4 regions of the Vibrio celticus genome follow, and region 2 is predicted to be linked to each of the others. Evidence: predicted binding sites of a transcription regulator. Region 2 holds the regulator's gene; each other region holds the start of a gene.

Region 1 (5,573 bases), 210 kb from region 2:
TTTCGGAAAAATATCCGTTTGCATTGAGCCTTGCCGACTTGCAACTCGATGTAGAATACTTGCCCGCGAGAAAGCTGATTTACGTTCACTATCAATCGGGTAGTCGAAAGTTATCGCCAAAACGTTGGGAGCTGCCGACATGGTCAGGCTGGCGTATTCAGTACAAAAAAGCGAGCCGAATAATTGATATCAAATAGATGGATAAGTTTTATATCTAAAATATTAATCAAATAGGTGCATATATGATTTTTCAGTGCTTATTTTGTTACAAATTTGATTTTTATATGCCTTTTAACCAATCAAAAGGTCATAAAAGACTATTCTTCTATATCCTATTGCTATAAAGAAAGAGTTGATAGATATTTAGTATATTGTGTTGCCAAAGTGTCGGGGGACATCATGGATAAACAGGAAGAGACGCGTGTAGAGTTCGATTACACAACATTTCTTGGCGCCTCATGCAGTAAAAAATGGACTTTTCTGGAAGCACTTACCACCATTGCGCCAGTGTTCAGTACCGTCTGGCGAGATAGCATTAAAGAGCTAGCAAGCCCTGAAGATCGTTTATGGCAGATGGCATTGAAATCAATGTCGACGCGTAAAAGTGATGAGTCGAACATTGTTACCTTACTCAAGCTTGCTAAGCTGGAAGGGATCAATGAGCTTAAAGTAGTGATGCCATATTCACTTGAAAAAGATCAGATCGAGTATATTGAATCGCGCAGTCATTTAGTGATTGCGGGTAATTCTGGAGAAGAGTTCACGATTAGGCTGTAACTTCAGTTTCGCCGATAGCCTCTCTCAGGAATAGTAAAAACGTACACGTAAAAAGGGCCTCAAATATTGAGGCCCTTTTAGTATCTAAAACTTGAGTCTACGAGCTTATTAGCTTTCTAGCTTTCTAGCTTTTTATTTTGAGATTAAGCGAATAAGCAATTAGCAATAAAGCGACTAGTCGATTAGACCGTAGTCAGCGCGTAGTACATCGATGATCTCTTGCTTAGGATTTTCGCTCAGTACGATCTCCGCACCTGTGATTTTTGCAGCAATATCAAGGTAAGTGCGAGACAAAGACATTAGCGAATCCAGTGGAAGCTCATTGTCACGAGCTAGTGCTTCACGCTCTGGCATACGTTCTTTGTTCAAAAGAATGTCGGCATCAGGGAAGTAGTTAAGCAAGAACTGACGGAAGCCTTCTTTTGAATTCTCAACGATGTTGCCGTTGTTGTATTCCTGAGTATCCCAAATGCGAGATGAATCTGGAGTACCGACTTCGTCCATGTAGATAAGCTTTTCTTTGCCTTGAGCATCGTTGACGTAGCCAAACTCAAATTTGGTATCAACAAAGGTTTGGTCTACTTTTGCTAGCGCTTGGCTGATTACGTTGAAGCCTTCTTTAAGAAGTTTTTCGTAATGCGCGATGTCGCTTGCTTGAGTAAAGTTGAATGCTGCGAAGTTATCTTCGATGTTGTTACGTGTGATGTTCACATCGTCAGCTTCTGGAACGCCAGGAATACCTTTCAGAATCCCTTTTGTTGAAGGCGTGATCAGTAGCTCAGGCAACTTCTTGTCTTTCTCAAGGCCTTCAGGCATCTCGATACCACAGAACTCACGTTCGCCGTTTGCGTATGCACGCCACATTGAACCTGTGATGTATTGACGACAAATCGCTTCGATCATGACTGGGCGAGCTTTTTGTACAATCCATACGAACGGGTGGGGGATATCAAGAATATGACTGTCAGCAAGTCCGTTGTCTTTAAACAATTTGAACCAGTGGTTAGAGATAGCATTCAGAGCCGCTCCCTTACCTGGAACACCTTTAAGATTCCCTTCACCACGCCAGATACAATCAAATGCAGAGATACGGTCACTGATCACCATGATTGCTAAAGGCGCATCTGGCGCTACATCGTAGCCTTTCTCTTTAATTAGTCGTTGGCTATCTTCTTCAGTTAACCAGTAGACCGAACGAACCTTGCCACTGTGGACAGGTTTATCAGTACGGATTGGTAGGTCATCATTTACGGCAAGAACTTGATCAGCAAGGCTCATTTAGACATTCCTATTTTTTATCAAACGTCATACAGAGAAGTGCGGTGTGCACATGATTAGACGGGCATTATACCCAATCTACTATTTGCTTCCAGAGAAAAAGCAAACGATTGCTAAATCTGTTGTTGAAATAAAAACCCCCGCCTAACAATCCGCTAAAAATTTGGCGAATTGTAGGGCAGGGGAAGGCAGTATATTTGGACTGTGTTATGGAGCTATGCTGTTAAGTTAACTTAAGTTTGTTAGCTAAAAGATTAAGCTATGTTTGTGGACCGTGTTTTTGAGCCAAAATGTTATTAAGCAATATGGCTTAGTGAATACGCTCTGAATTTGCATTCATAAAGAAGACTTCACATTGAAAGCGTAACCCTAATGTTCTTAGGTACTGTTGACTGAACTGATCAATCGATGCACTTGCAACAATCGCACTCGCATTCTTAGAACGGATTGCTTTCTCAACAGTTTCTACCTCAGTCATTTGATGAGAGGCTTTCATGTGAATAACACGGTCGCAGCACACGTTATGTTGCTTAAGCTGCTTTGCCGATGGTCTTGGTGTTTGAGCCGTAAACAGTAACCACTGATGTTGATTGGACAGCAACGCCATTCTTGCAAACAACGCTTCCTCGTTTGAATTTTTGCTTTTACGAGAAACTGATGTAAATGCGCAGTGAACTAGCGGGCTAGAGTGTTGTGCTTTAACGTGTGCTTGAATCATTTTGCTGTCCTTATATACATGCTGTATGTGTATACAGTAGTTTTAGTTGCTTATAAGATCAAGCGTTTTTTGCGGGATTATTGGACGATTTCGTCTGAGGTTATGGATGGCAAATGGTTAAGTTATTGAAAATATTCGATAAATTAAATTTGAATGAATTTGCTATTTTGTCTCATAAGTTGAAAAAATGTGAGCTTTATACAGGTGTATACAGTGGTTTTGACAGAAAAGTACTGTATACACCTGTATAGAAGAGAGAAGAGAGAAGAGAGAAGAGAGAAGAGAGAAGAGAGAAGAGAGAAGAGAGAAGAGAGAAGAGAGAAGAGAGAAGATCTAAAACCGCAGGCACAAAAAAAGCGCCTTAAGCGCTTTCTTATATTTCACGGTGTTGCTTATCTCAATGTCGCTTGGGAGAGTTTTGCTCTCATTTCCATTTCACCAATATTGAACTGGCGAACATCAATGGTTGCAATATCATTGCACTCGTTACATGCATGATGACACTTACCATCTAGGTAGTCGTGCTTTTTAACTAGGCTTGGCTTTTTGCACCAATCACAAACGCCTTCTATTGTGAACATATTCTCTCCTCACCTGTTTAAGTCAGGTGTATTTTCGGCGCAGATTATGACACAAGTAAGACCCATTAGTTAATAGTTTGTTACCCGTTTTTGAGAGGGGGATCGATTGCAACACCAATAAAATCGATATCTTTGAGACCTTGAAAAATGAAGATGTGTTTTTATTTACGGGTTTGTAACATTTTGTAAAATGGTTTTTAGCGCATTGTTCAAACGTTTCATTTCTTCGTCACATCCGTGACCATCTGGATGGTAGATCTTTGATAGTTGTTTGTATCGGATCTTGATGCTTTTCTGGTCGGGGATTGAGCTAGGTGTGTAGCCAAATAGCGCGCAGGCCACCTGCAAATTACTCAGACCTTTGCTGTTTTTCTGCTTTTTCAATTCGTGGAACATAGTGTGCAGCTGGCGTTTTTGCTGCTTAATCGTAAGGTCCTTCGAGCTAAGCTGCGCTTCAAGTGATTGTTGTTGCTGTCGCGAATCACCCGACTTTAGAGCTTGTCTTTTTCTTGAGATAACGAGCGTCGCAATGATGCTGACCATTGAAATCAACACGGCTAAGGCTGTGCTAATCAGATAGTCTGAATGCGTTAGGTTAGAACTGGAGAGGTTAGAGCGTGATGCTTGGTTAGATTGAACGTGCTTAGATAACCCCTGACTGGTGTCTATTTCAGAGTCGATGCTGTCATCGAGCTGTTCTATTGAAGAGATCTGTTTTGCACGTTGCTGGTTGAATTGTGCTTCCAAAATGCGGTTGTAGCCATCTTCTGCTTGTGGATTATCTTTTAAGGCTGCTTCATACCATAGCTGCGCTTTATCTAATGGTTGAAGGAGGTTTTGTTCTAGCGAGGATTCGTAGAGTTTTGCGACCTCGATAGGCGCGCGCTGGTTATCTTGCAACGCTGCTTTAATAAACCATTCCAAAGCAAGCTTGTTACTTTGTTCAACACCTGTACCTGCCAAGTACCATTCACCCAGTCTAAATTGCGCGTTTGGGTTGCCGTTTTCTGCTGACTGCGTGTACCAATACAATGCATCACTGATGCTAACAGGAACGTCGACACCCGATTCATAAGCTTGAGCCAATTGGTATTGAGAAACTGGATCTTGAGGTTGTGATTCTAGTGAAAATTCATCACTGCTTGCTGCGTGCACGAAATGTGTGGTGAACAACGGTATCGTGGAAAAGATGAGGGCTAGAAATAGAGTTCTAAGAAGTGATGATGGCAGAATGTTGGATAGGATCAGCAAAAGATAAGTCTCGTAAAAAAGCCCAGAATCGATATGTCAGTATGAATACGCTTTATGGTCGTTGATTATTATTATCACGTTAAATGAGTAACATAACTGATAATCAACTATATAGAGGTTATTTCAATAGATAAAGACGGACTGGGCTTTAATCGTGCTACTTAAGCGGCAAGATTTGAATTTCTACGCGACGGTTACAAGCACGACCTTGAGAGGTGTTGTTGTCACACAGAGGGTAACGCTCACCGTTACCACGAGCAATTGCACGACCTGCAGCAACGTCTTGAGAGATCAAGAATGCACGAACAGATTCAGCACGACGCTCAGAAAGGATTTGGTTCGTCGATTCGCTGCCAGTGCTGTCAGTATGACCTTCAATCACTAGGCTAGTGTCTGGGTATTCAACGAGGATGCGAGCCACGCCGCGAAGGGTGTTGTGAATGCTTGATTCCAAAGCGTACGAGCCAGAATCAAAACCGATGCCGTTTTCTAGGCGAAGTAGAAGTTGGTTTTCACCGACACGTTCAACTTGAACGCCTGAATTCATTAGCTCTTCACGGAGGGCTGCTTCTTGTCGGTCAAAGTAGTAGCCAATACCACCACCAACAGCGGCGCCACCGGCAGCACCAATAAGTGCACGTTTACCACGGTCTTTAGAGTCACCAGTTGCAGCACCAGCAACGGCACCAGCGAGTGCACCAATTAGAGCGCCTTGAGTTGCAGAGTTAGTCTCAGATTCGCCAGTTGTCGCGTTTTGGCGTTGAGTTGCCTGACAACCCGTTAAAGCGATAGTAAGCGCTAGGGCTAGTGTGATTTTTTTCAACGTATTTTCTCCATCATGTACTTCTGTCAAACGAATGAATTCGAGTGACAAACATAGTCCTGTAAATCTTATTGATGGTTTTTATCAATACGTCGAAGCAATGTAAAGTGGCTCTATGATTTAGTTATCTTTTTAGCTGCCTGGG
Region 2 (5,573 bases):
TGCACGCATACGACGAATCAATACGTCGATAGTACGGTCATTAGGCGCGTCCACTCGGTGGCTAATCATATTCAAAATACGTTCGCGGCTTAATACTTGATTAGGGTAAGAAGACAAAGCCACTAGCAGTTCGTATTCTGCTTTGGTCAGTTTCACCGGTTCGCCGTTTTTGCTTAACGCGCGACGAGGGATATCAAATGTCCACTCCCCAAAACGAACCACAGACTCATCTGATGTTTCTTCGACTGCGCCCGCTGCTGTTTTACGAGCAGCAGAGATACGCCAAAGTAGGTTTTTAACTCGAACTAATAACTCGCGAAGTTCGAAGGGTTTAGTAACGTAATCGTCAGCGCCCATTTCAAGGCCAACGATCTTGTCGATGCTATCCGTGCGTCCAGTAACTAAAATAATTCCAATGTCTGATTGACTGCGTAATTCGCGAGTTAGCATCAATCCATCTTCGCCTGGTAAGTTGATGTCCAGCATAATGAGGTCAACGTTGTTTTCTTCTAACACGTTTCTCATTTGAGCGCCGCTTTCTGCTTCGCTCACTGTGTAACCCTCGTTCTGGAAGTATCCAACCAGTTTACTGCGGGTTACCACATCATCTTCTACGACTAATACGTGATAGCTCATCTACACCACTTTTCTTATTTAATAGTTTCAGTGACTATTCTATTCATAACTAGTAACAATTCTAGTGGTACAGAAGATAAAAGCCAGAAACATGGATTTTTTTTGATACAAGACAATCTTAAACCTTGCTATTTATCGTCCATCGCAATTCAATATAGGCATTACTACTAACGAGTAACTTTGCGTTTTGCAAATAGCCTTGTTATTCAGCCTTGGTGTGCTTATGCCCAAGTGACTTCAAGATGCATATAAGCAACATCACAAGACTAAGTCAGGATCTAACAAATGAAAGATACGAAAGCGTTCAACGAGCAAAGAGCAGAAATATACTGGTGGCTATCAAGCTTATTTGCCAAAGAGCTCACTCAAGAAGAACTCGATCACTACCACTCTGTTGAAATTCGTTCTTTCCTAACTGGTTTAGGCGAAAATGAGACACTAAAGCCAGCGATTGATAAGTTAGTGGATGCGCTGAACCGCCTACAAACACGTGAAGATGCTCAGCTAGAACTGTCTGCAGACTTTTGCGACCTATTCTTAAAGACAGATAAACACGGCGCTCTTCCTTACGCTTCAATGTATATCGGCGAAACTGGCCTCTTGAATGATAAGCCAGCAAAAGATATGGAAGAGATCATGGCTAAACACAACTTAGTCGTGAACCAAGATCTAAAAGAGCCAGCAGACCACATTGCTATTGAACTCGATTTCCTTGGTAACTTAATCATTCGTTCAAACGAAACGGATATTGAAGAAGAGCTAGAGAATTCATTTGCCGTTCAACAGCAGTTTATCGAACAACAATTGCTGACTTGGGTACCAAAGTTCAACGTGAAATGTCATGACGTTGATGAATTCGGTTTCTACGCCTCCGTCTCATCTTTGCTACTCGCATTCTGTCAATTAGACACTCAATATTTAGCCGGTGAATAGCTTATTGGATGACTAGGTAAATAAATTCAGCAGAATGTGACAATTCACCCGGATTTCTGGGTGAATTTTATTGCGAGTAATTTCTAGTCAGTCTAAAATTGTGACCGCAAACGATAAAATATGAAACATTCACGAAATGCTATGCTTATTAAAGTTCAGAGCATTTCGGTGTTAAGACAAGCCGCTCAATAGCGGTTTTTTGTTTTTTAGCACTTTAGTACCCAAAGAGCCCTACAAATTTAAGCTCTTAGTTAGGTAGCTTAACGGCTACTTTATTCCGTACTTTGGGAAAGTAGCTTCTAATAGGATAAAACCATGGCCACTATAAAAGATGTCGCTCGCTTAGCCGGCGTATCAACAACAACCGTTTCTCACGTAATTAATAAAACTCGCTTTGTTGCAGAAGCAACTCAAGAAAAAGTAAACAAAGCCGTAGATGAACTGAACTATGCACCAAGTGCTGTTGCTCGTAGCTTGAAATGTAATACAACACGCACTATTGGCATGCTAGTGACTCAATCAACTAACCTATTCTTCTCTGAAGTTATCGATGGTGTTGAAAGCTACTGCTACCGTCAAGGTTACACTTTGATCCTGTGTAATACGGGCGGCATCTATGAGAAGCAACGTGACTACATTCGAATGCTTGCAGAGAAACGTGTAGATGGCATCTTAGTTATGTGTTCTGACCTAACTGAAGAACTAAGAGAGATGTTAGACCGTCACGCTGACATCCCTAAAGTTATCATGGACTGGGGTCCAGAGAGCTCTCAGGCTGATAAGATCATCGATAACTCAGAAGAAGGTGGCTACCTAGCGACCAAATACCTTATTGAACGCGGTCACTCTAAGATTGCATGTTTAAGTGGCCACTTAGACAAAGCAGCATGTGTTGAACGTATTGCCGGTTACAAGCGCGCACTCAACGAAGCAAAGATTTCTGCTGATGAAAATATGATCATCGAAGGCAACTTTGAGTGTGATACGGCTGTTCTTGCTGCAGAACAAATCGTTGAGATGGAAGATCGTCCAACGGCAGTATTCTGCTTTAACGACACAATGGCACTCGGCTTAATGAGCCGACTGCAAGAAAAAGGCATCCGCATTCCTGAAGATATCTCAGTGATCGGTTACGACAACATCGAACTCGCTGAATACTTCTCTCCGCCGTTAACGACAGTTCACCAACCAAAACGTCGTGTTGGTAAGAATGCATTCGAAATTCTATTGGAGCGCATCAAAGACAAAGACCACGAAAAACGCGTCTTCGAAATGCACCCTGAAATTGTTGAACGAAGTACAGTTAAGACGTTAAATTAATTGATAATTCGAGTTTAATTTCATCAAGCGCACCTTTAGGTGCGCTTTTTTTATCAGCAACCATAATGAACCCTTATGCATAAATGAAAGATCATTAATTGAAGCAATGTCACATTTTGAAATATCAACTGTGAGCTTCATTCAACAAAAACTTTATTCTATTCAATCAGTCACGCACAGGGCAAACCACTCGAAAGAGTGAGACGCAAAGCTTCCGGCCTAAACCACTCGTTGGTATGGTAGCGGGGTTACCGATGGCAAAATGCAGTAACTACTAATAATTTAGTAATTTACGGCTTATTGACAATTTAATTGCAACATTTTGCTAATCTCTCGGACCTGCTTATTTGGTGGCGTAGTTCAAATACACCGAGATAAATAACATGGATAAACCGATACTAAAGGACTCGATGAAGTTATTTGAGTCCCTAGGAAAAATAAAATCACGCTCAATGTTTGGTGGCTTCGGTCTTTTTGCTGATGACACTATGTTTGCTCTGGTTGTAAATGACCAGTTGCACATACGCGCAGACAAAGGCACAACGAAACAATTCGAACAACAAGGGTTTCAACCATACGTCTACAAAAAACGTGGTTTCCCTGTCGTTACTAAATATTTCGCTTTACCTGAAGGCCTCTGGCAAGATCAAGAGAAAATCTTGCAGCTTGCAACCACGTCTCTAGGTTTTGCTAAAGAAGAAAAAGCTGAGCAGTCTTCTGCCAAGCCGACCCGACTCAAGGATCTGCCTAATCTTCGACTCGCTACCGAGCGTATGTTGAAAAAGGCAGGGATCGATTCTGTAGAACGTTTATATGAATCTGGCTCTGTAAACGCATTTAACGCCATCAAAGAATCGCATGCGTCTTCTGTCAGTATTGAACTACTTTGGGCGCTAGAAGGCGCGATCAATGGAACACATTGGTCTGTTATACCTCAGCAGCGTCGTGAAGAGCTTATCAATCGCGTCAATTAACTTTGTCAGTGCAATCTATATACATAACTAAGCCGCATTTTGAAGTGACCCCATAAAGTTGGACATTTCTGTTAAGCGGCTTTCAAGGCCTGAGTTCGATATTCTATCGGAGTCAGGCCTTTTAGTTTCACTTTTATACGTTTGGTATTGTAGTACTCGATGTATTCTTTAATTTGCTCTATCAGAGCATCTGCATCTTCAAAGCTTTGGTTGTGATACATCTCGGTTTTGAGTAAAGCAAAAAAGTTTTCAGCAACAGCATTATCCAAGCAGTTACCTTTTCTCGACATGCTTTGCGTTAACCCACTCTCCGCTACCTTTTTCTGATACTGTCGATGGCGATATTGCCAACCTTGATCGCTGTGTATAATTGGCTTTGAGTTGGGTTTAAGCGTTGATATAGCCTCCGTCAGCATATCCGTGACAAGCGGCAAGCAGGCATTTTTGGCCACTCTATAAGCTACCACTTCCTGAGTAAACAAGTCGACAACTGGAGACAAGTATACTTTCTGCTCTTTGACTTTGAACTCCGTGACATCAGTTACCCACTTTTCATCGGGTTGAGTCGCACTAAAATCTCTTTCAAGCACGTTGGGAGCAGCTGTTCCAGACTCTCCTCGGTATGAACGGTACTTTTTAATCCTGACCGTCGATTTAAGGTTGAGCTGAGCCATAAGCCTTTGAACCGTTTTGTGATTAAGCGCGACCCCCTGATTTTTTAGTTCTAAATGAATACGACGATAACCGTATCGGCCCTTATGTTCATGATAAATTGACTTTATCAACCGCAGCTCACGTTCGTAGCTATTTGGGCGCTTGCTCGTTTGAGCCTGATAATAAAAGACACTTTTTGCCAGCTGTAGAGTCTGCAGTAAGTGCTTCAACGGGTACTTGCCTTTAAGAGTTAGAGCTATGACCGCTTTTTCTTTGTTCGACGGTTTTTCCTGCTCCAACTCTTCCAACTTTTTAAAACAGCATTCTCGGTTCGTAAGTAGACTAACTCCTCTTTTAGCTCCTCAAGTGTCATTTCATTATCAGGCTTAGTGGTTCGTTGAGGTTGCTGTTTCATTGAGGGTCTTCCTTTCTGGCGCATTTTGAGCCCCTTGATACCGAGCTCATTAAATCGTTTGAGCCAGACAGAGAGTATCCCAGGGATGAGAGGTTTAATACTGCGCTAGTGTGCGTGAGAGACCATTCATTCGTCCACATTAAATTCAATGCTTTTCGTTTTGTTTGAGCAGTCGCGGCATGCTTAGTTGGTAAAAATGAATCAGTACCATGGATGGCAAAGACTTGAGCCCAATACCGTATCTGCCTTGAAGAAATTGAATATTGTTTTGCTAAGTAGAGAGATGACGTGCCATCTAAGTATTGCTTAGCAATGATACATTTTAGCTCTCGGCTATATTTGGACATAAAAAGACCCCCAATAATTGGTGTCCAACTATTGGGGGTCAGTTCATTTACTGCGGCTTTTTTTATATCTGATGAAAGTTAATCTATGCTTTGCCTGTCTATCTATACTATCGGTATGCATTGAAAATTTAGAGGAAGTATCAATGAGTAAGAAAATGATATTGGGTATTGTGTTGGTCGTAACCATCGTGGTGTTAGGCATCAATTTCGGCCAGTACTTAACGCTTGAAAATGCTAAGGCCCAACAAGCTGTGTTAAATGACTATATTGACAGCAACTTTATTGCTGCTGCCG
Region 3 (5,573 bases), 500 kb from region 2:
ATATCCTTATACAATCTCTTAACTACTTATGAGTAATCAACCAGCAGTTATGAATGTGCTTATTGCGAGAGAAGTCCAATGGAAGCGTCTTAGCTGAGATATTCTGAGCTTTAAGACCTAACGCTTCCAGACCTTCTAGATCCATTTTGAAGTGACGTTTGTTGTTAGAGAACACAATCGTGCCTTCTTCACGAAGAAGACGCTTAAGGTTTTCCATCAACTGAATGTGATCACGTTGAACATCGAAAGATTGATCCATACGCTTAGAGTTTGAGAACGTAGGTGGATCAATAAAGATCAGGTCGTAAGAACCCTGCTCTTTAACCAGCCATTGCAAGCAGTCAGCTTGAACAAATTGATGTTGACGACCAACACGGCCATTAAGCTCCATGTTCTGCTTTGCCCACTCAAGGTAGGTATTCGACATATCAACCGTTGTTGTAGAGCGTGCGCCACCGACTGCAGCATGAACAGATGCACTGCCCGTGTAAGCAAACAGGTTTAGGAAGTCTTTACCTGCGGCCATCTCACCGATACGACGACGAGTGATCTTATGATCTAGGAATAAACCCGTATCTAGGTAATCATGAAGATTAACAATCAGCTTAACGCCGTATTCGTTCACTTCTAGGTTAGATGAGTCTTGAGCCATCTTCTGGTATTGAGAACGGCCTTTCTGCTTCTGACGAACTTTAAGAACCACGTTGTTTGCTTCAACGCCCGTAACTTGAATAGAAGCACGGATAATATCGGTTAAGCGACGTTTAGCCTTCTCTTCCGGTACATCTTTAGGCGCTGCGTATTCTTGAATCACAAGATGACCTGGGTATACGTCAATCGCTACATTGTATTCTGGTAAGTCAGCATCGTAGATACGGTAACAATCTAATTGCTCTTTCTTAGCCCACTTGCCAATTTTACCGATGTTCTTTTTAAGACGGTTTGCAAAGTCAGGAGCAATCAGCTGTTCTTGCTCGCCTGTTGGACGCTCTGACATCGAACGATCTGAAATTGAGTAGTTCTTTTGGTGACACGGTAACGCACCGTTGTTCAATTTGAACTGTTTGTCTGCACGCATGCGTAGGCAGCTCAGTAGTTCGTCTGAACTAGAGAAGATAGACGCGTTACAACCGCCAAATTCCGCTTTGAGCTGCGCACCGAATGCCGTGTAAAGTGCAATAAGGCCCGGCTCTGTACCAAGACGCTCACCATAAGGTGGGTTAGAAACAATCACACCATCAGTAAACTCGGTAGGACGCTTAAGTTTCGCAGCATCACCTACTTCGAATTCAATCAACTCTTCAACACCAGCACGACGAGCATTGTCACGCGCTGTTTTGATCATGCGTTCGTCATTGTCATAGCCATAGAACTTACATTCTACTTTCTTAACGCCACGACGACCTTGAACATTCGCTTCAGCTTTCACTTCAGCCCAAAGCTCTGGCTCAAAATCTTCTAATGATTCGAAACACCACTTCTGGCGTTTAACACCTGGAGCCATGTTTGCAGCCATCATTGCCGCTTCAATCACTAACGTACCTGAACCACACATAGGGTCTAGGAAAGGCTTAGTCGCATCCCAACCACTACGAAGAAGAATCGCTGCTGCAAGTGTTTCACGCAGAGGTGCACGACCTGATTCTGGACGGTAACCACGTTGGTGAAGACCGCTGCCCACCATATCAACACCAAGAATCGCTTTATCACGGTGTAGACGAACGTGAATTCGAATGTCTGGGTTCTCTTTGCTGATAGAAGGACGAGGTAGAGACTTCTTCTCGAAACAATCAACAACGGCATCTTTTACTTTCATCGCACCGTATTGGCTATTGCGGATTTCGTTGTTCGTACCATTGAAGTCAACAACAAAACGTTTAGAGCTATGGAATTGATTTACCCAGTTAACCGCAGTGGTTGATAGGTACAAATCCATGTCGTCCATACAAGTGAATTCAGAAAGGACACGTACAAATCGAGAAGCCAAACGGCTCCACAAACAACAACGATAAATTTGCTCATTGGTGGCTTTGAATTTAACACCTGCTTGAACAGGTTTTGCGTTTGTAATCCCTAGTTGGGTTAGTTCTTCAACTAATAAATTCTCAAGGCCATTTGAGGTAACCGCTAGATATTGATTCATAGTGTTCTTTTATTGATAAAAATGAGCTCGATTATACCTGAATTTGTTACTAGAGCATCACACTAAACTCGTCTTTTCATTGAATCTTTCTTCTAACTGGCTAGCAAACGCACAGTGTTGAAGCGATCGCTTACCCACATCCCCTTAGAACATAAGACTTATCAAACCAACACGATTCATGAGCAAATCCCCGCCAAAGCGACAATGTGAATTTATATTCACCCTCAATTTGGTATATACCAAATGCAAATTAAGGGTGAAAGTTAGCTACAAAAGGACCAAAACAGGGAATAAAGATGGGTAAATTATACTTCTGGCGATAAAAACAGGCAGAAATTAAGGTGAAAAAATAGTCGTAAGTTCACTATTTAAATGGTTAGGCAGTGATGTATTTATCAGGGTGAGGTTTTTTAGGCACAAAAAAATCGGCTAATGAGCCGATTTTGGGGAAGATTTGACAGGTTGATGCGTTGCGATGTGTGTGGGAGATTATGGACTAGATTGAAGGCTAACCGACCATCGCGATGTGCGTTTGATGAAGAATAGCGTTCGCGTCTATCATTCTATCGTGCATGACCTTAATCGAGTCGCCAAAGCGTAACCCTTTTGAAGGTGTAAGCAGAAACTCTTCTAGGTCGACAAATGCACATAGGCTCGCACACTCTCCCACTTCTAATACAATGAAATACCCTAAGCTATGCTCGTTATTCATTTGTACGATATCCCCTTCTTGAGGGTATTCGTGGCCAGCGCCCTGTGAGTCGAAGAACCAACTCTTAGGCTGTACAGGCTTGTGGAAGCGCTTTGCTGCCACGCAATAAAGCGCGAGTTCAGCTTGGCGAGGCTCAGACAGTTCTAAGCCAGAAATTTGTTCTTTGAAGGTTTGGTATGAAGATGCGTCATCAACGGTGAATTCATTATCTCTAAACGCGCAGTCCACCAGCTTATTGCGGACCAGATTCGTTTTGAAAATCATATCCTCTCCGAGGTTTAGCATTAATGAACATTGCTGCTCATCGTAATACCAACTCCATGTATCGCTAGGTTTAAGCATCATTTCGTCTCACACTGTTGAACCATTCCATTAGGTAAAACGCAAAATTACCTTCAATTACAGTAATTTTACTGAGCAATAGGCAAAAAAAAAGAGGAAATGAATTCCTCTTTCTTATCGCTTTTCTCTACAACTCAGTGAGTTACAGTGTCTCTTTTAGTAAGACGATGCCAGATTGTCGCTTTTCAAAAATAAAAGCAATTTTCAGCTTATAGATTTTTAACGATGTCGCCAACTAGGCCTGGACCTTTGTAGATGAAACCAGAGTAAACTTGTACAAGCTTCGCGCCTGCCATCATTTTCTCTTTTGCAGCAACATACGAGTCAACACCACCTACTCCAATGATCGGCAGTTTGTCACCAAGCTCTTCGTGAAGTTTGCGAACTACTTCAGTGCTGCGAGATTGAACTGGACGTCCACTTAGGCCACCCGTTTCATCGCAATGTTTCATGCCTTCAACGATTGAACGATCCAATGTTGTGTTTGTTGCGATCACACCATCGATCTTATTTTTGATCAATGATTCACAAATTTGGCAAATTTCGTCGTCGCTTAGATCCGGAGCAATCTTAAGAGCAAGAGGCACATATTTACCATACTTCTCTTCCAGTTCAGATTGTTTCGTTTTAAGTTCAGACAATAGATCGTCTAGAGCTTCACCGTATTGTAGCGAACGAAGTCCTGGAGTGTTTGGTGAAGAGATGTTCACAGCAATGTAACCAGCGTATTGATATACCTTCTCCATACAGATCAAGTAATCTTCAGCGCCCTTTTCAATAGGTGTGTCTTTGTTCTTACCGATGTTAATGCCTAAGATGCCATCGTAGTTCGACTTCTTAACATTCTCAACAAGGTTATCGACGCCTAGGTTGTTAAAACCCATACGGTTGATAATGCCTTCAGCTTCAATAAGACGGAATAAACGAGGTTTGTCGTTACCCGCTTGTGGACGTGGAGTCACTGTTCCTACTTCTACGAAACCAAAACCCATTGCGCCAAATGCATCAATACATTCGCCGTTTTTATCTAGGCCGGCAGCTAAGCCAACTGGGTTTTTAAAAGTAAGACCCATGCACTCTACAGGTCGGTGAGGTAATTGTTGGCGATACAAAAGATCAATAGGTGTGCCTGTGAAGCGCTTGAAATTTTGAATTGCAAGATCATGTGCCTTTTCGGCATCAAGTTGGAAAAAGCCAGTTCTGGCTAGACGGTAAAGCATTGTGCCTCCGATAGAAAAAAGCCCCGTGTAAACGGGGCGATATTATTTACTTATTTACCGAACTATTCAATCTATTACTGTCTGTAAGGGTAAGATAATCGAGTTTACTAACGAATGAGGTTCATTATTAAGCAAACGTTATCGTTTCTTCAAGTTATTAAGCTATTTCTAATCTCAACCTTAGTACAGCCGCCAGCTCACTTAACAACAAACAACGTGTGCGTCGAAGTTTATTCTTCAAAAGTCGTTAGGCCTATTGTTTCCACTTTACCGAAACGAAAAAGGCAGACCTTGTGGCCTGCCCTTATAGTTTTTGTCTTATCTAGTGACTAGTCTTTCGACATGCAGTTTAGATTCAACAGCATCAATTCACGCAGTGCTACTGAGAACTTAGCAAACTCATGAACAGAACCCACTTTGAATTCGTTTAAGATGCTTTCCCAACGATGTAGAGAAACAGAGTTACTTTCCATCCAGTCATCAAGCGCTTTAATCACATCGATGTCTGAAGCACAACCACAGTTAAGTACTTGGCCAGTTAACTGACGTTGCTGCCAATCCAGATCTTCTCTGAATGCTGCACGCGCCAGTGCTTGCCAGTTGTTGTCTACAGCTTGGCTATTGATTTGCTTCAAGAACCAGTGCAGTGACAAACGGTCGCCAAGGTTGAAGTAAAGCTTAGACGCTTGTTGTACTGTTTTACCTGTTTCACGAGCTACTGTGGATATATCCAGTGCTGAGTACAGGCTAGACAAACGAGCCACTGAATTAGCCAACTCAGCGTTTACACCTTGGTCAATCCAAAGTTGAGCCATTGCTTGATGCTCCTCTACTTCTGAAGCTACTAGGTTTTCGTCCAGTTTTTCAGTAATCGCAGCCACATCACCTTGGTAAAGCTCAATTAATGCATTCACTGACTGTTTACCGGTACGGTTTCTTAGCAACCAGCGAGCTAGACGACGAAGCGTACGACGTACATGGTAAAGCAATTCGTATTGAGCTTCAGAACTTGAGATGTTGTCCAGTTCACGAATGCTCTTCAATACCTTACCCAAACCGTAGATTTCACGTGATGCCGCGTAAGCATTCGCAATATCAACGATATTTGCGCCCGTCTCTTCTTGCAAGCGAGTCACGAAGTTACAGCCCATCTCGT
Region 4 (5,573 bases), 1.4 Mb from region 2:
AAACCGGCTTCTTTGGCGAGATTTTGCATTCGCTTATCAGAACAGCCAGCCACACCAACCGGGATCATGCCCGCTTGAGATATACCATTTTTAAGTTGCACAAAATCGATATCGCCCGCGACTTTGCTGATGTTGATAACAACAGGTGCGGCAGCAAAAAACGTAGGTGCTTGGTCTACTTTCTCTTGAAGAAAAGAGACTGCATTTTCGACTTGATCATCGGATAAGTGCAAAACAGATAGCGTAAAGCTGCTACCTTTTAGATCTGGGTTACTAGACATCGAAAAACTACAGGACCTCAATAGCGAATTGGTACAATTTCTTTATCAATAAAATAAAGGGCATTGCCTGAAACTAGGTTTATCATGTTATATTCCCAAACCAAGCACAGCAAGTAATCTTGTTGTCAAATGGACGTTTTGTTCCCAATATTTCCCTAACATAAACTATTGATCTCGCAAGTGAGAGTTTTGTAGTCATAATCAATTAAAAAGGTTTGTCATGCTGTGTTCTATATATAAAAGCTCAAAGAAAGAAGGAACATACCTTTATATCCCTAAGAAGGATGATTTTTCACAAGTTCCTGACGCATTGATGCAAATGTTTGGTAAACCTAGTTTTGTAATGGTAATTAAAATGGACGGCCGTAAACTGGCTCAAGTGAACATCGAAAAAGTGAAAGAATCACTGAATACCGATGGTTTCTTTTTGCAAGTTCCGCCACCACCAGTTAACGAACTTGAGCTTCATAAAGAGCGTAAAGCTCAACAGAAATCTCAAGACGAAGAGTGATAGCCACCTCAATTCAAGGAGGAGTGATTGTTGAGTAAATTTTCGAATACCATATTGGCTGTGTCGGCATTACTATTGGGTAATAGCTTGACCATTAGCTCAGTACACGCTGAAGAATTGAGCTTCGAACAATATGTAGAAAAACTAAAGCAACAAGGCCGTGAAGAAGGCATCTCTGAAACGATCATTGATCAAGCCTTTGATGGTGTAACGTTTAAGCCAAGAGCGGTGAAAGCCGACAAGAATCAACCTGAGAAAAAACTGACTCTGGATGAATACATTCCACGAGCAGTGCCTGATTGGAAAGTGAAGCAAGCCAGATCACTTTATAAGAAGCATTACACAGCGCTAAAGCGTATTGGTGATGAATATGGTGTTCAACCAAGATTCATTGTCGCGCTATGGGGTGTTGAGAGTAACTTTGGTAAGTTCACTGGTAACTACAGTGTTATCGATGCGCTAACGACCATGGCTTACGAAGGACGCAGAGAAGCGTTTTTCCGCAGCGAAGCGATGGCGGCGTTGAAGATTCTTGATCAAGGCCATATTGCACCAAAAGAGATGAAAGGCTCTTGGGCGGGCGCAATGGGTCAGCCTCAATTTATGCCAAGCTCATTCTTAGCATATGCGGCTGATGGTAATGGCGACGGTAAGAAAGACATTTGGGGCACTGAAGAAGACGTATTTGCTTCAGCGGCAAATTATCTCAGCCAATCAGGATGGGATGACAAATATACTTGGGGTCGTCAGGTTCATGTTCCGTCATCTGTGTCGATCGATTTACAAGGTCGAACTGAAGACAAAGCGAAATACTTAAAAGAGTGGTCTGAACTCGGTATTAAGCGCTATGACGACCGCCCACTGCCAACGCTCGATGAAGACATTAAAGCTTGGTTGATAATGCCAGATGACGAAGCGGGTCGTTCGTACCTCATTTACAACAACTACAATGTGTTAATGAAGTGGAACCGTTCTTACTACTTTGCTTTGGCAGTAAGCCATCTAGCCGACAGAATTAAGTTTGATTAATAGACCCATTTGATTAATAGACTGAATTTGGTTAATAGCCCTAGGCCGCTTTGAATAGCATTTGGCCTACCATAGGCAGAACGAACTAAAGGACTCTTCGGAGTCCTTTTTGATTTTATATTTCAGAGATTTAATAAGGTGATCTTGTGCTAACAGATAGAGCTGCACAGATGGTGATATTCCATGCGCTGATCAAGCACGAAGGCTTTACCAGTGCTGCAAAAAGCTTGAACGTTTCGGTGTCTCATATCAGTAAGCAAGTCGCTTTGCTTGAAGACTCAATCGGCATCAAGTTGGTGCAAAGGACAACACGAAGCCTCACGCTGACTGAAGCGGGAGACGTGTTCTATCAACATTGTGAGCAGTTGTTTAACACGGTAAAAGCGGCTCAGATGGATATGGACAGCCAGCGCGATGATATCTCTGGAATCTTGCGCGTCGGGTTGTCGCAGTCATTTGGTACACTGCATATCATTCCGGCGATTGATCAACTCAGACAGCTTTATCCTCAGTTGAGAATCGAGGTCCACTTGTTCGACTATAAGGTGGACATGATTGAAGAGCGCTTGGATCTCTGGATCACCAACAATGAAGACTTGCCTGAAGGTTACATTGCGCAGCGTTTAGCCGACAGTCAGTTTGTGGTGGCTGCGTCACCGGATTATCTGATTAAGGCTGGGACGCCACATGTACCTTCCGATTTGATTGACCATAACTGTCTTATCTATCGCAGCCGTGAACGAGATTACACATCGTGGGCGTTTGACAACGGGCAAGAAAACCTCAGCGTCAAAGTCGCGGGCGATTACTCAGTTGATTTGGCTGAGGCAGTACGAGACGCGGCAGTATCAGGGTGGGGCGTTGCTTATCTGGCGACTTACTTAGTGAAAGAAGAGTTTAGAACGGGAAAATTGATTCAAGTATTACCAGAGTGGAGAGCCAGTCAGCTAATGCCATTCTATGCTGTTTATCCAAGCCGAAAGAACATGCCGAAGAAGCTTTCAGCTGTGATTGAGTTCATTAAAGATCATATCGGGTCGCCGACGTATTGGGACAAAAACCTCAAAACGTGCGTTGAACTGCATCGCTAACTGTTTCCTAGTCTATAAATATAATTTCCATATGGAAAAAGTACGCTTTTTAATCAAAGTTAATTATTAAAATTCAATAACTTAATTATACTCATAGTTATATCGTGATTACCCCAACATCACGTTAACAACCTCAGCTTGCCGCAAACGATTTCCTCTATAGAATGCGTCGCCTTTCCTATCTACAACTTTTAGGTTGACGCACATGGCTTCCCTACTTGGAATTATCACTATTTTAGTTGCCGCTTGGTTACTATCTACGGACAGAAAAAATATTCCACTAAGAACAGTCTCTTTGGCTTTCTTATTACAAATCTCATTCGCGCTATTGGTTCTGTATGTACCAATGGGTAAAGAAGCGTTGAATGCAGCCACAGGTGCGGTATCTAGCTTGATCAACTACGGTCAAGAGGGGATTAACTTCCTATTTGGTGGCTTAACGAATAACGGATTTGTTTTCGCGATTAATGTTCTGGGCATCATTATCTTTTTCTCTGCACTGATTTCAGGCTTGTACCACATCGGCTTTATGCCAAAGGTGATCAACCTTATTGGTGGTGCGCTACAGAAATTCTTGGGCACAGGTCGTGCGGAATCACTGTCTGCGACTGCCAATATCTTTGTCGGCATGATTGAAGCGCCATTGGTGGTTAAACCTTACTTAAAGCACATGACGGATTCACAACTGTTTGCGGTGATGGTGTGTGGTTTGGCGTCTGTAGCTGGTGGTACGTTAGTGGGTTATGCATCGCTTGGCGTTGACCTAAACTTCCTGATCGCTGCGGCATTCATGTCTGCACCAGCCGGTCTATTGATGGCTAAAATCTTAGTACCTGGCAGCCCAGATGACGCTCAAGAAAATATTGAGTCTGATGTAGAAATTCCACGAGCAACAAACGTCGTTGAGGCAATGGCAGATGGGGCTATGTCTGGACTTCGTATTGCCGTTGCAGTGGGTGCAACACTTCTTGCCTTTATCAGTGTGATTGCAATGCTAAATGGCTTGCTAGGTATCGTTGGCGGCTGGTTTGGCGTAAACCTAAGCTTCGAACTTATCCTAGGTTATGTATTCGCACCCGTTGCATGGCTGATCGGTGTACCGTGGTCTGAGGCTGTGGTTGCGGGCTCATTGATCGGTAACAAGATTGTCGTGAACGAGTTCGTGGCTTTCATCCAGTTAATGGACGTAAAAGACGCACTGAGTGAGCATTCACAAGCGATCGTAACTTTCGCTCTATGTGGCTTTGCTAACATCTCTACCATGGCGATTCTTATCGGTGGTTTGGGCAGCTTAGTTCCAGAGCGTCGTTCTTTCATCTCACAATATGGCTTCAAAGCAATTTGTGCAGGTGTGTTTGCTAACTTAATGAGTGCCGCTATTGCTGGTGTTGTACTTTCTTTATAGTTAACTGATCATGACTTTACTCCCCCTATAGTAAAGTGACTGATTAATCACAATAATATTCGGTTAGCGTGAAAAAGAGAGCCTATAGTGTAAGAACGTAGGCTTTCTTATTTCATTGAATAGTTTGTACCACAGGGTGTGGTGCAAACCTTTTAGGGGCACAAATGGATTTGTCGATTACTTCTTCTTTGGCGTTAATTGGACTCTTGTCTTTAGCTTGTCAGCTGCTCGGCTGGCGTTTACGTCTTCCCGCTATTCTTCCTCTCCTAATCGTTGGCCTGTTGTTAGGTCCTGGCCTGAATATTCTAAATCCCGATGCCATTTTCGGTGATGTGCTGTTTCCTATGATTTCATTAGGCGTTGCCATCATCCTGTTTGAAGGGGCATTAACCCTAAATTTCAAAGAGATCAGAGGCCATGGTCGGATGGTGACTCATCTCGTGAGTTTCGGCATGTTGATTACATGGGCGTGTATCGTGGCGGGTGCTTATTACTTTGTGGATTTCAGTTGGCCGTTAGCCGCTCTATTTGGGGCATTAGTTGTGGTAACTGGCCCTACTGTAATCGTGCCCATGCTACGCAGTATTCAGCCTAAATCTTCCTTAGGAAGTATCTTGCGATGGGAAGGGATAGTGATTGATCCGATTGGCGCTCTGTTTGCGGTTCTCGTTTACGAGTACATAGTTTCTTCTGCCGACCCTACCGGACACGTTCTGTCAGCTCTGGGCCTGACGTTAGTCATAGGTTTAGGCTTAGGGATCATCGGTGGCCATTTGATTGCCAAGATGCTGCAAGGGCATTGGGTACCGCACTATTTACGTAATGTGGCTGTGCTGACGCTAATGTTGGCGGCGTTCTCGTTTTCCAATGATCTGAGTGAAGAGTCTGGTTTATTAACCGTGACCATCATGGGGATCTGGCTTGCCAACGTGAAGGGCTTGGATATCGAAGACATCATCGAATTCAAAGAAACCTTAACCGTGTTGCTTATTTCTGCGTTGTTTATTCTGTTAGCGAGCAGGCTCGATTCAGGAACCTTCCTCTCGATAGGTTGGGGTGGGGTTGGCCTGTTAGCGATAGTGATGCTGGTGGCGCGTCCTTTGAGCGTGTGGTTCAGCGGGATCGGTACGGATCTTACTTCTGCGGAAAAATGGTTTTTGAGCTGGATGGCGCCGCGCGGGATCGTGGCTGCCGCGGTTTCTTCTCTGTTTGCAATCAAGCTTCAAGAAAAACAATTGATAGAAGGTGCAGACCTG

What was found. Region 2 encodes PurR, which represses purine synthesis genes. Its sites were predicted from a motif close to TNANGNAAACGTTTNCNTNA; they were not measured.
Region 1: a site for PurR is predicted at 2,154-2,173, ahead of OCV19_RS09510 (phosphoribosylaminoimidazolesuccinocarboxamide synthase). Genes of this name have one in related genera too.
Region 3: a site for PurR is predicted at 4,545-4,564, ahead of pyrD (quinone-dependent dihydroorotate dehydrogenase). Genes of this name have one in related genera too.
Region 4: a site for PurR is predicted at 3,052-3,071, ahead of OCV19_RS04435 (NupC/NupG family nucleoside CNT transporter). Genes of this name have one in related genera too.

The regions. Positions count from the first base shown of each region.
Region 1 covers NZ_AP025463.1:2,101,472-2,107,044, reverse strand. The annotation lists gene OCV19_RS09520 (helicase-related protein) at 1-197, shown strand, start outside; gene OCV19_RS09515 (transporter) at 400-777, shown strand; gene OCV19_RS09510 (phosphoribosylaminoimidazolesuccinocarboxamide synthase) at 952-2,055, opposite strand; gene OCV19_RS09505 (SulA-like leucine-rich domain-containing protein) at 2,366-2,773, opposite strand; gene OCV19_RS09500 (hypothetical protein) at 3,166-3,354, opposite strand; gene OCV19_RS09495 (tetratricopeptide repeat protein) at 3,520-4,605, opposite strand; gene OCV19_RS09490 (OmpA family protein) at 4,763-5,428, opposite strand; gene OCV19_RS09485 (DUF2786 domain-containing protein) at 5,542-5,573, opposite strand, start outside.
Region 2 covers NZ_AP025463.1:2,315,065-2,320,637, forward strand. The annotation lists gene torR (two-component system response regulator TorR) at 1-636, opposite strand, end outside; gene torD (molecular chaperone TorD) at 922-1,569, shown strand; gene purR (HTH-type transcriptional repressor PurR) at 1,885-2,889, shown strand; cyclic di-GMP riboswitch class I at 3,060-3,145, shown strand; gene OCV19_RS10430 (TfoX/Sxy family DNA transformation protein) at 3,273-3,863, shown strand; gene OCV19_RS10435 (IS3 family transposase) at 3,935-4,816, opposite strand; gene OCV19_RS10440 (transposase) at 4,929-5,279, opposite strand; gene OCV19_RS10445 (TVP38/TMEM64 family protein) at 5,423-5,573, shown strand, end outside.
Region 3 covers NZ_AP025463.1:1,817,942-1,823,514, forward strand. The annotation lists gene rlmKL (bifunctional 23S rRNA (guanine(2069)-N(7))-methyltransferase RlmK/23S rRNA (guanine(2445)-N(2))-methyltransferase RlmL) at 23-2,143, opposite strand; gene OCV19_RS08495 (cell division protein ZapC) at 2,652-3,200, opposite strand; gene pyrD (quinone-dependent dihydroorotate dehydrogenase) at 3,407-4,417, opposite strand; gene OCV19_RS08505 (NAD-glutamate dehydrogenase) at 4,747-5,573, opposite strand, start outside.
Region 4 covers NZ_AP025463.1:928,394-933,966, forward strand. The annotation lists gene minC (septum site-determining protein MinC) at 1-281, opposite strand, end outside; gene OCV19_RS04420 (YcgL domain-containing protein) at 502-792, shown strand; gene OCV19_RS04425 (lytic murein transglycosylase) at 823-1,821, shown strand; gene OCV19_RS04430 (LysR family transcriptional regulator) at 1,992-2,912, shown strand; gene OCV19_RS04435 (NupC/NupG family nucleoside CNT transporter) at 3,118-4,317, shown strand; gene OCV19_RS04440 (cation:proton antiporter) at 4,482-5,573, shown strand, end outside.